Mesorhizobium shangrilense: one gene and its partner. The main gene of each other region encodes a partner of the protein of the gene in region 2 in a complex. Links are inferred from orthologs where the notes say so. Each region holds a gene or a part of one and is shown on either strand. Other genes may lie near its edges.

Region 1 (4,777 bases), 1.5 Mb from region 2 along the record:
CCACGAGGTCGGCCAACGTCGAAGGCTGGAAGGAGCGGCGCACCATGGCGGCCGACGTTTCCTCGAGTCCGGCAGGCATGACCGCCTGTCCAAACCCCAGCTTCTCCGCTTCCTTCAGCCGCTGTTGCGCATGCGCCACCGGCCTCACCGCCCCCGAAAGGCTGATTTCGCCGAAATAGACGCAATCGGCGGGCAGGGCAAGTCCGGTAAGCGACGACACCAAAGCTGCCGCGACCGCAAGGTCGGCGGCGGGCTCCGAAATGCGGTAGCCGCCTGCGACGTTCAGGTAGACGTCGTTGGTCGCGAATCGCACCCCGCAATGCGCCTCGAGGACGGCCAGCACCATCGACAGGCGCGGACCGTCCCATCCGACGATCGCCCGGCGGGGCGTGCCGAGCGGGGAGGGCGCCACCAGTGCCTGGATTTCCACCAGCACGGGACGTGTGCCTTCCATGCCGGCGAAGACAGCGGCTCCCGGCGCCTTCGCGTGCCGCTCGCCGAGGAATAGCTCCGAGGGGTTGGAAACTTCCCGCAAGCCGCCGTCGGACATCTCGAAGACGCCGATCTCGTCGGTCGGACCGAAGCGGTTCTTCACGGTGCGCAGGATGCGGTAGTGATGGCCCCCTTCGCCTTCGAAATATAGAACCCCGTCGACCATGTGCTCGACCACTCGCGGTCCGGCGATCTGGCCTTCCTTTGTCACGTGCCCGACCAGCACCACGGCGGATCCCGTGGACTTGGCATAGCGGATCACCGACTGCGCCGACGCACGCACCTGGGTCACCGTACCGGGCGCGGAATCCGCCAGATCCGTCCACAGCGTCTGGATCGAATCCAGGATCACCAGGTCGGGACGTTTTCCTTCGGCAAGCGTGGCGAGGATGTCCTCGACATTGGTCTCGGCGGCCAGTTCCACCGGCGCGGAGGCCGCACCGAGCCGCTGCGCGCGCAGCCTCACCTGGGCGACCGCTTCCTCGCCCGAAACGTAGACCACCCGGTGACCGTTGCGTGCAAGCGCCGCTGCCGCCTGCATGAGCAGCGTCGACTTGCCGATGCCGGGATCGCCGCCGACAAGAAGCGCCGAGCCGCGGACGAAGCCGCCGCCCGTGGCGCGGTCCAGCTCCCCGATCCCCGAAACGATGCGCGGAGCGTCCTCGATTTCGCCCGACAGGCTGGCGAGGGCGACCGGACGTCCCTTCCGCGAAGAGCGCAGACCACCCGGGCCGCCGCCTATGCCGCCGCCAGACGGGCCTTCCTCGACGATCGTGTTCCACTCGCCGCACGCGTCGCACTTGCCTGCCCAGCGATTTGAGACCGCGCCGCAGGACTGGCAGATGAAGGTGATGCGGGGTTTAGCCAGGGTTTAGCCCTCCCTGCGTGGGGAGGGACGACGAGCGATCACTCAATTCCAAACCTCTCTGGCAGGTGATGCTCCTCTGCCAGGTCGAAGAAGCGCGTGAACTCGCCCTGGAAGCCCAGCGAAACCGTGCCGGTGGGGCCGTGGCGCTGCTTGGCGACGATGCATTCGGCCTTGCCGCGCGAATCGTTCATCTCGCCTTCCCACTTCAGGTGTTCTTCGGTGCCGGGCTTCGGCTCCTTGTTCTTCAGGTAGTACTCCTCGCGATAGACGAAGAGCACCACGTCGGCGTCCTGCTCGATCGAGCCCGATTCGCGCAGGTCCGAGAGCTGGGGACGCTTGTCCTCGCGGTTCTCGACCTGACGCGACAGCTGCGACAGCGCGATGATGGGCACGTTGAGTTCCTTGGCGAGCGCCTTCAGGCCGGTGGTGATCTCGGTGATCTCCTGCACGCGGTTCTGAGAGGCCTTGGCGCTCGATCCCTGCATCAGCTGGATATAGTCGATGATGATCAGGTCGAGCCCGCGCTGCCGCTTCAGACGCCTGGCCCGCGCCGCCAGCTGGGCGATCGAGATGCCGCCTGTCGAATCGATGAACAGCGGGATCTTCTGCAGCATCTGGGTGCAGCCGACCAGCTTCTCGAAATCGGATTCGGTGAGGTCGCCGCGCCGGATCTTCGAGGAGGGAACCTCGGCCTGCTCGGAGATGATACGGGTAGCGAGCTGCTCCGACGACATTTCGAGCGAGAAGAAGCCGACGACGCCGCCATTGGCCGCCTTGAACGAGCCGTCGGCCTGTTGGGCCGGCTCGTAGGCATGCGCCACGTTGAAGGCGATGTTGGTGACCAGCGAGGTCTTGCCCATGCCGGGGCGTCCGGCGAGCACGATCAAGTCGGACGGCTGCAACCCGCCCATGCGCGCATCGAGGTCGCGCAGGCCGCTCGCGATGCCGGAAAGGTGGCCATCGCGCATATAGGCAGCGCTGGCCATGTCGATCGCCGTCTTGATCGCGTCCGAAAAACTCTCGAAGCCGCCGTCGTAGCGGCCGGTCTCGGCCAGCTCGAAAAGTCGGCGCTCCGCGTCCTCGATCTGCTCTGCGGGGGCCATGTCTACGGGGGCGTCGTAGGCGATGTTGACCATGTCCTCGCCGACGGTGATCAGCGCGCGGCGGGTCGCCAGATCGTAGATCGCACGGCCGTAGTCGACTGCGTTGATGACGGTCACCGCCTCGGTGGCAAGCCGCACGAGATAGTGGGCTACAGTGATGTCGCCGACCTTCTCGTCGGCCGGCAGGAAGGTTTTCAGCGTGATCGGCGTCGCGATCTTGCCCATGCGGATGAGCTGCGCGGCGACTTCGAAGATCTTGCGGTGCAGCGGCTCGTAAAAATGCGCCGGCTTCAGGAAGTCGGAGACGCGATAGAAGGCGTCATTGTTGACGAGTATGGCGCCGAGCAGCGCCTGCTCCGCCTCGATATTGTTCGGCGCCTCGCGGTGCAGCGGCGCTTCCGCCACGCTGAGTTTACGTGCTGCTTCTGCCATATCTTCCCGTCACCCTGCCCCAGGGTCTCGCCTAGCAGATGCGCTCGCAGGAGGGGCGATTTTCGCTCGCCGAATCCCGCAATTCACAACGAAACGACATCCATCCACAGGAGGATCGCTACGTACCTTGAAACCGATTGACTCGCGCGTGGAATCTACTCACGGACGCAGAACGGAGCAAGAACATTCTTCGCATACGGCGAAGTCACCCTTGCCGATCAGGGTCAGGACAGCCTGTCGCGCAAATGTCGCAACGCGCGGCGAAGCGGACCCCGTATCCAGGGGTAGCGGGGCGTCGGCGCGGGCGGCTGCGTAACCGGCGTGTCCGGGATCGCCCCATACCCGGGGATGATGCGTCGCAAAGCCGTCGGATCCGCCGCGGCGACGCATGTGTTCCGACCGTGGGTGGTCGCGTTGAGCAAGTCGAGCAACTGCGCGCGTGAGGGATCGTGCTCGGAAATGTAGCCATCGATGCATCCGAGGAAGCTGACTTCGCCCAACCCGGCCATGGTCAGCGCCTTCAACAGCGTCTCGCGGCTATACGGACGCTCCAATGTCCTGGTTTCGAGCATGACGTCCAGATATTCCGTCCGGATAGGGCCTTGCCGGTTCTCGCCCTCGACGATCAGTGCGACGCCGCCCTCCTTCAATCCCTCGCGAATGTGCTCGAGCGCCGTAACGGGGTCGAAGAAGTGATGAAGGCACGATTCCAGAATGACGGCATCGAAGCTGCCCTGGCGTGAAGCGGGCAATGGCGTCGTCTCGATGTCCAGCACCTCGAATTCGGCGGCGCCAGCGGCATAGACATGCGGATCGCGCTCGATCCTCTTGCGTGCCAGTTCGATGAAGTCGGCGGAGATGTCTATCCCGTAGACGTCGTATCCAAGTCGCGAGAGCCAGTGCGACAGCCAGCCGCCGCCACAGGCGACGTCAAGAATGCGGGCTTCCCGGGGAAGGGCGAGAAGCCGTACTGCGTTGGAAAAGTTTGCGATGTAGGAGACCGATTCGATCAGGCTTCCTGTCGGGTCTTCCGGTGTGATCGGCAACAGCGGCTTCGCGAAGGACATGTGCTCCACGGTCGAGCGATCATACTTCGTAAAATAGCTCTGAAGGTATTCTCGAGCTCCTTCCTTCCAGTCCAACTCGGGAAGATCGCGGTTGATCTCTTTCAGGAGCTGATCTTTGTCCATGGTTCGCCGAGGCTCATTGCAGGTGCAAGGTTGGAGGGGTCCGAGTCATAGGCGAAGCGGGTGTGCGCGCGCAACGGCATCGGCGCCGAAACGCGATGCATCTCGCTGCCAGGATTTCGCCCTAAAGCGCGTCGCCCCAATCGGCGCGTCTTGCGTCGCGGTAGGCTTGCCCGTCACGCTTGGTCAGCAGCCGTTCGCAAGCGCTTCCGTCCAGGCTGCAGAGCTTCAGCCGGACCCGACCGGAGGCCGTCCGCGGCGGCGCGATGACGCGGGCGCGGGGGAGCGACGGCTGAGGGGCGCGTGACGCCGCCAGGTAGACGAATTTTTCCTCCTCCCACGGGGCCTCGGCGCCCTTGGCGAGGCGATGCACGCGCGAGCGCGCAACCTTGCGTGAGAAATGGCACCAGTCGGGCTCGGTGATCGGGCAGGATGCCATGTGCGGGCATGGGGCAACGATGTGCGCTCCTCCCGCGATCAACTGCTCTCGGACGGCGAGGATGCGCTTCCAGCCGGCCGGCGTGCCGGGCTCGACTACCATGAGGACGCCTGCCGTCAATGACCAGAGGCGCTCGATGAGAGGAGCGATCGCCCGGGATGGTAACTCATCGAGGACATAGGCGATGCTGACGAGATCGGCCGGGGCGAGATCGCGCAGTCCGCTTGAAACGTCGCCAGCTAGCCATTGCGCGGCG
Region 2 (4,888 bases):
TGGCGGCCTTGATCATCTTCTTGACTGCATCGTCGGAAAGGTCCAGCAGAGGGCCGTCGGTCGTGCCCTCGCGTTCGGTCTCGACCTCTTCCTTTTCCTTTGTCGCCATGCCTTGCTTTCTCCGAGCCGCCGCGCTGCGTTGCGTCTGGCGGCATCCTTGTGTCCTTATGGACCTGACGCCGAAAGGGCCCGCGAGTACCGGGCGCCCTATGCCTGTGCTAACGCCGATATCTGGGGCGGGGCGCGTTCCCCGTCCAGTCCATCAGCGCTACACACTGTTGATGTTACGCGGCCTATACCGCACGCTCGCTTCCCGAATCGTCCTGATTCCGACATTCCCATGGGTCGTCAAGCGCCTCTGGCATGATTCGCGTTAAAAAAGCGAATCAATTGCCGCAGAACCCGACGGCTGCATCGGTTCCACACGACGCCACGCTCAAGCGATCTCTCGATCGAAGCGAAGGGCGCATTGCCCGCCCTCGGCATCGAATTCGCAGAAAATCGCCATCGTTGGCTGCATGGTGTGAAGCACGACTTGGCTCAACTCATGCCGCTGCGCCCCGACGAAACCCCAAACCCCTCGATCAGCGCCTCGGCTGCCTGCGCGTCGCGCATTTGTGCCTTGACCTCTACGAGATGCAGGTAGTTCTCGTCCGACGGATCGGTCGCAAGCGCCGTTTCCGCCGCTTTCAGCTCCCTATGTAAGGTGCGGGTGGAGACGTGCAAGTGGAGCGCCTGCGCGAATGCGTCGCGCGCATCCTCTGCGGCGGCCTCCGCCAGGGCCGGCCACTGGCGCGCCCTTTTGACCAGTTCCACCGCCCTTTCCCAGATTTCCGTAATGCCGGCTTCCGCTATGCCGTGGATCACCGCGTCACGATCCGCGTTCACGTCGTGGGCCAAGGTGTCGAGCAGCACCGCGTGAAGGCGGCGCAGCTCGGCGTTCGTCAGGTCGAGGAATTCGACATGCTCGAAATACTCCTCGACCAGCGCCGGGTGGTTGACGATGGCGACGACCAGGGTCGCCTCGCGCAACGGCATCACGTCGCCGCTGCGCTTGAGCAGGGCCGAGCGCCCGAGGCTTTCGGTGATCGGATTGCCGCCGCCCCGGGAAGCCCAGGGACCCGCCTGACGGTCCTTGGCGCCCCCTCCTCCTGGCGGACCGCGGCGCGCAGGTCTCGTCGAGCCGAAGAAGCGGAGCATGCGATCGCGCATCTCCTGTTGATAGTGATAGCGCAGGCTCTCGTCCTTGATGCGCGACGTCAGTTCGCGCAGCGATTTCTCGAGATCGGCGCGCCGCTCCGGCGTCTCGAAGGTCCGGCCGGACGTCTCGCGCGACCACAGGAGGTCGACCAGCGGCCGGGCCTCGCCAAGCACTGCGCTGAACGCCTCGCGCCCGTCGCTGCGCACCAGGTCATCCGGATCCTTGCCTTCCGGCAGCAGGGCAAATCGGACGGTGCGGCCCGCCTCGACGACCGGCAGCGCCAGGTCGGCCGCCCGCCAGGCGGCCTTGAGGCCGGCCTGATCGCCGTCGAAACAGAGCAAGGGCTCCGGCGCCATGCGCCAGAGGAGTTCAAGCTGGTTTTCCGTCAAGGCGGTGCCGAGCGGCGCCACGACGTTCTCGAAGCCCGCCTGCGCCAGCGCGATCACGTCCATGTAGCCTTCGACCGCGATCACCGTCTCGGTCTTGTGCAGGGCCTTGCGGGCGCGGGCGAAATTGTAGAGGACGTTGCCCTTGTGGAAGAGCTCGGTCTCCGGCGAGTTGAGATACTTGGCCAGCGCATCGCTCGCCATCGCGCGTCCGCCGAAGGCGATGATGCGCCCGCGCGAATCCGGAATCGGAAACATGATGCGGTCGCGGAATCGGTCGTAGGAGACCGGCACGTCCTCGAAGACGGTCAGGCCGCAGGCTTCCATCTGCGCCTTCTCGACGCCCTTCCCGGCCAGGAACTCCTTCAGCGCGTTGCGGCTGTCCAGCGCATAGCCGATCCGGAACGCCTGCTGCGTCGTTGGCGCCAGCCCGCGCTCGCGCAGATAGGAGCGCGCCTTTGCCCCTTCCGCGGTCTGCAGCTTCTGCTCGAAGAACTGCGTCGCCAGCTCCATGACGTCATGCAGGCTGGCGCGCTCCTTCTCGCGCCTTTCCTCATGAACGTCTCGCGCCGGCATCGGCACTCCGGCCATGTCGGCCATCCGCTCCACGGCTTCCGGGAAGCTCAGGCCATCCAGCTCTGTCAGGAACCGGAAATGGTCACCCGAAACGCCGCAGCCGAAGCAATGGTAGCGGCCCTTCTTGTCCTCGCAGTGGAAGCTCGGGCTCTTCTCGCCGTGGAACGGGCAACACGCCCACCAGTCGCCCTTGGCGGCATTGGTCTTCCTGCGATCCCACGACACGCGCGCGCCGATGACCGATGAAATCGGCACGCGGTCGCGAATCTCGTCAAGGAAGTTGGGTGAAAAGCGCATGGCCTCGCTGTCGGTTGCCGATACATATAGGCGCGGAGTGCCTGGCGCGCGACCGGTGCAGGGCACGCATACCCGCGATTCACAGGCCCGTCGAGTTTTTGCTGAAAGCGAGGGCAGGCGCGCCGGCTGTACGACGCGCCTGTAGCAGGCATATTGGAAAAACCTCGGAAATCGCCTATGTTTCCGGAGCGGATCGGCGGATTGCTCCGCCGATCCTTTCCTTAGATGATCACTTGGACCCGGAACGAGATTGTCCAGCCCGTCCGGGTCCTTGTGATTCTAAGGGTAATGCCGAATGGCGATCGCCACATAGCACTACCTCCGTTGAAGGCGAGGCCGTCGCCACGGTCGGAGCGGCCGATCCCCTCCGATGGCGCGGGCTGGCTCCGCGCTTGCTGCTTCCGCCTTCGCCTTGCATTCTGATGGCCGCACGCGTTCGTCTCAACTTGCGCGAACGCGCAATGTCACGGCCCGGCCGCAGTTCACGACCAAGCGCGCGAGCCGTGCAACTCTCGGCTGGCATCAAGAAAAGCTGAACCCCGCCTCACAAACTCTCGGTTGCCGTATCGCGCGACCCATGATTTGACGGCCACCCAACTCACCGGTCGGCCCATGTCTCTCCCGCTTCTCGCCCTGTTCATCGCCGCCTTCGCCTTCGGCACCACGGAGTTCGTCATCGCCGGCGTCCTGCCGCAGGTGGCGCAAGGCCTCGACGTGTCCATCCCCACGGCGGGCTATCTCGTCTCCGGCTATGCGATCGGCATCGCCGTGGGCGGCCCGCTGCTGACGCTCGCGACCGCACGGCTTTCGCGCAAGACGCTGCTGGTCGGGCTGGCGATCGCCTTCACCCTCGGCCAGCTCGCCTGCGCGCTTGCGCCCGACTTCGCGTCCATGCTGGCGATCCGCGTCGCCGTGGCGATCGCGCACGGCGCTTATTTCGGCGTGGCCATGGTGGTGGCCGTGGGGCTGGTGCGCGAGGACCAGCGCGGCACGGCCGTCGCGCTGGTCCTCGCCGGCCTGACCATCTCCAACATCGTCGGCGTCCCCGCCGGCACTGCAATCGGCAATCTCTGGAGTTGGCGCGCCACGTTCTGGGCGATGTTCGGCCTCGGCCTTCTTGCCACTGCCGCCATGCTGCTTCTCCTGCCCCGCAACACGGGATCGTCGGACCGTCCTGCCGGCTTCAGACGCGAGGTGCGCGTCCTCGGCCGCCAGCAGGTCTGGACCTCCCTCATCCTCATGCTGATGCTGATGATCGGCCAGTTCGTGCCGTTCACCTATATCGCCCCCATGCTTCAGGAGGTCACCGGGCTCGATGCCGCGTTCGTGCCGTGGGTGCTGCTGCTCAACGGCGTCGGCGCGACGCTGGGTGTCTTCCTTGGCGGAAAGCTTGCAGACTGGAAGCTTATGCCCTCCCTCATTGCTCTGACGGCGATGCAGGCGGTCGTGCTTGCGGCGATGTATCTGGCGAGCCCCTACCCGATTCCCATGGTCGGCGTGATTTCGGTCTGGGGCTGCCTCAGCTTCGCCATCGGCACGCCCGTCCAGACCCGCATTCTCCGCTGGACCGCCGACGCCCCCAACCTCGCATCCTCGATGATCCCGTCGGGCTTCAATATCGGCATCGCCCTGGCCGCATCGGTCGGCGCGATGATCCTCAACGCAGGCCACGGCTATCGCAGCCTTCCGCTGCTCGGCGTCGGCGCGATGCTGCTGGCGTCGCTCGTCGCCCTGCTCTCCTATCACTTCGAGCGCCGTAGCGGCGCCGTGCCGCCGCGCCTGGACATGGCGCGATCCAACCGATGCGCCCAGGCTGCATGAATGAAGAAGGCGGCCAGTTCTGGCCGCCTTCGCATTCCCGGTTTCAACTCGGCTTAGCGTCCGGCGACGATGCCGGCGATCAGGCCCGAGGCGATCCCGACCAGCAGATAGTCGTTGTCGACCTTGATCCAGTGCTGGCCGTGTCCCGGCCGCCTCAGGCCGTGATGGTGCCAGTTTCGCACCGCGCGATGGCGCTTCCAGTCCGAATACTTGTGGCCGCGCTTCCAGTGGTGCCTGCGTTCGTAGTCCCGGCGCGTTTCATACTTTTTGCTCTGATGGCGGCGATCCCGGGCGTCGTACTCCCGGCGCTCGTGCCTGCGGGAGTCGTGCCGCTGCGGCCCGTGCCTGTCGGAGACATATTCGACGCTGGCCTGCGGCGCATGGGAGGGCGCGGCTTGCGCCTGCACCGCGGGCGCCAGCATGGAAAGCGCGACGGCAACGAGAGCGAGACGTTTCATGAAATACTCCTTCGTTCTGACGCCTGAGGAGTATCGTTCGCGATGTGAACCGAAGCTGAACGTCGACATTAACGTTGCGTAATGATTCCAGCATCTTGCGACGGTTGATTGATGAACGCCGGAATCGTCGTGCAAAGCAGCCCGCTCCT

Evidence for each region.
Region 1: the proteins of dnaG (region 2) and PD284_RS17475 are in contact, whole or in part, in a crystal structure (PDB 2R6A), measured with the Geobacillus stearothermophilus proteins. The link is inferred for Mesorhizobium shangrilense from one-to-one orthologs. Residues at the interface, in WP_049624496.1 of Geobacillus stearothermophilus: Lys456, Leu457, Leu458, Pro459, Ala460, Asn463, Ala464, Leu467, Leu535, Leu536, Ile537, Ala538, Gln544, Glu545, Asp548, Tyr549, His552; in WP_033016901.1 of Geobacillus stearothermophilus: Ser13, Glu15, Ala16, Gln18, Glu91, Leu92, Asp94, Ala95, Val96, Pro97, Thr98, Ala99, Ala100, Asn101, Tyr104, Tyr105, Ile108.

Annotation. Positions count from the first base shown.
Region 1 is NZ_JAQGPN010000001.1:3,610,467-3,615,243, reverse strand. Bases 648-3,465 are described here. They hold PD284_RS17475 (replicative DNA helicase), read right to left. Parts: upstream 2,896-3,465; coding sequence 1,399-2,895; downstream 648-1,398. Other genes in these bases: PD284_RS17470 (class I SAM-dependent methyltransferase), read right to left, coding at 3,120-3,465; radA (DNA repair protein RadA), read right to left, coding at 648-1,360. Also shown: more of radA, read right to left, coding at 1-647; more of PD284_RS17470, read right to left, coding at 3,466-4,085; PD284_RS17465 (small ribosomal subunit Rsm22 family protein), read right to left, coding at 4,207-4,777. UniProt on the Escherichia coli protein: The main replicative DNA helicase, it participates in initiation and elongation during chromosome replication. Travels ahead of the DNA replisome, separating dsDNA into templates for DNA synthesis.
Region 2 is NZ_JAQGPN010000001.1:2,092,038-2,096,925, reverse strand. What follows is about bases 1-2,929. They hold dnaG (DNA primase), read right to left. Parts: upstream 2,461-2,929; coding sequence 541-2,460; downstream 1-540. Other genes in these bases: rpoD (RNA polymerase sigma factor RpoD), read right to left, coding at 1-109. In the rest of the region: PD284_RS10240 (MFS transporter), read left to right, coding at 3,073-4,281; PD284_RS10235 (RcnB family protein), read right to left, coding at 4,335-4,739. UniProt on the Escherichia coli protein: RNA polymerase that catalyzes the synthesis of short RNA molecules used as primers for DNA polymerase during DNA replication.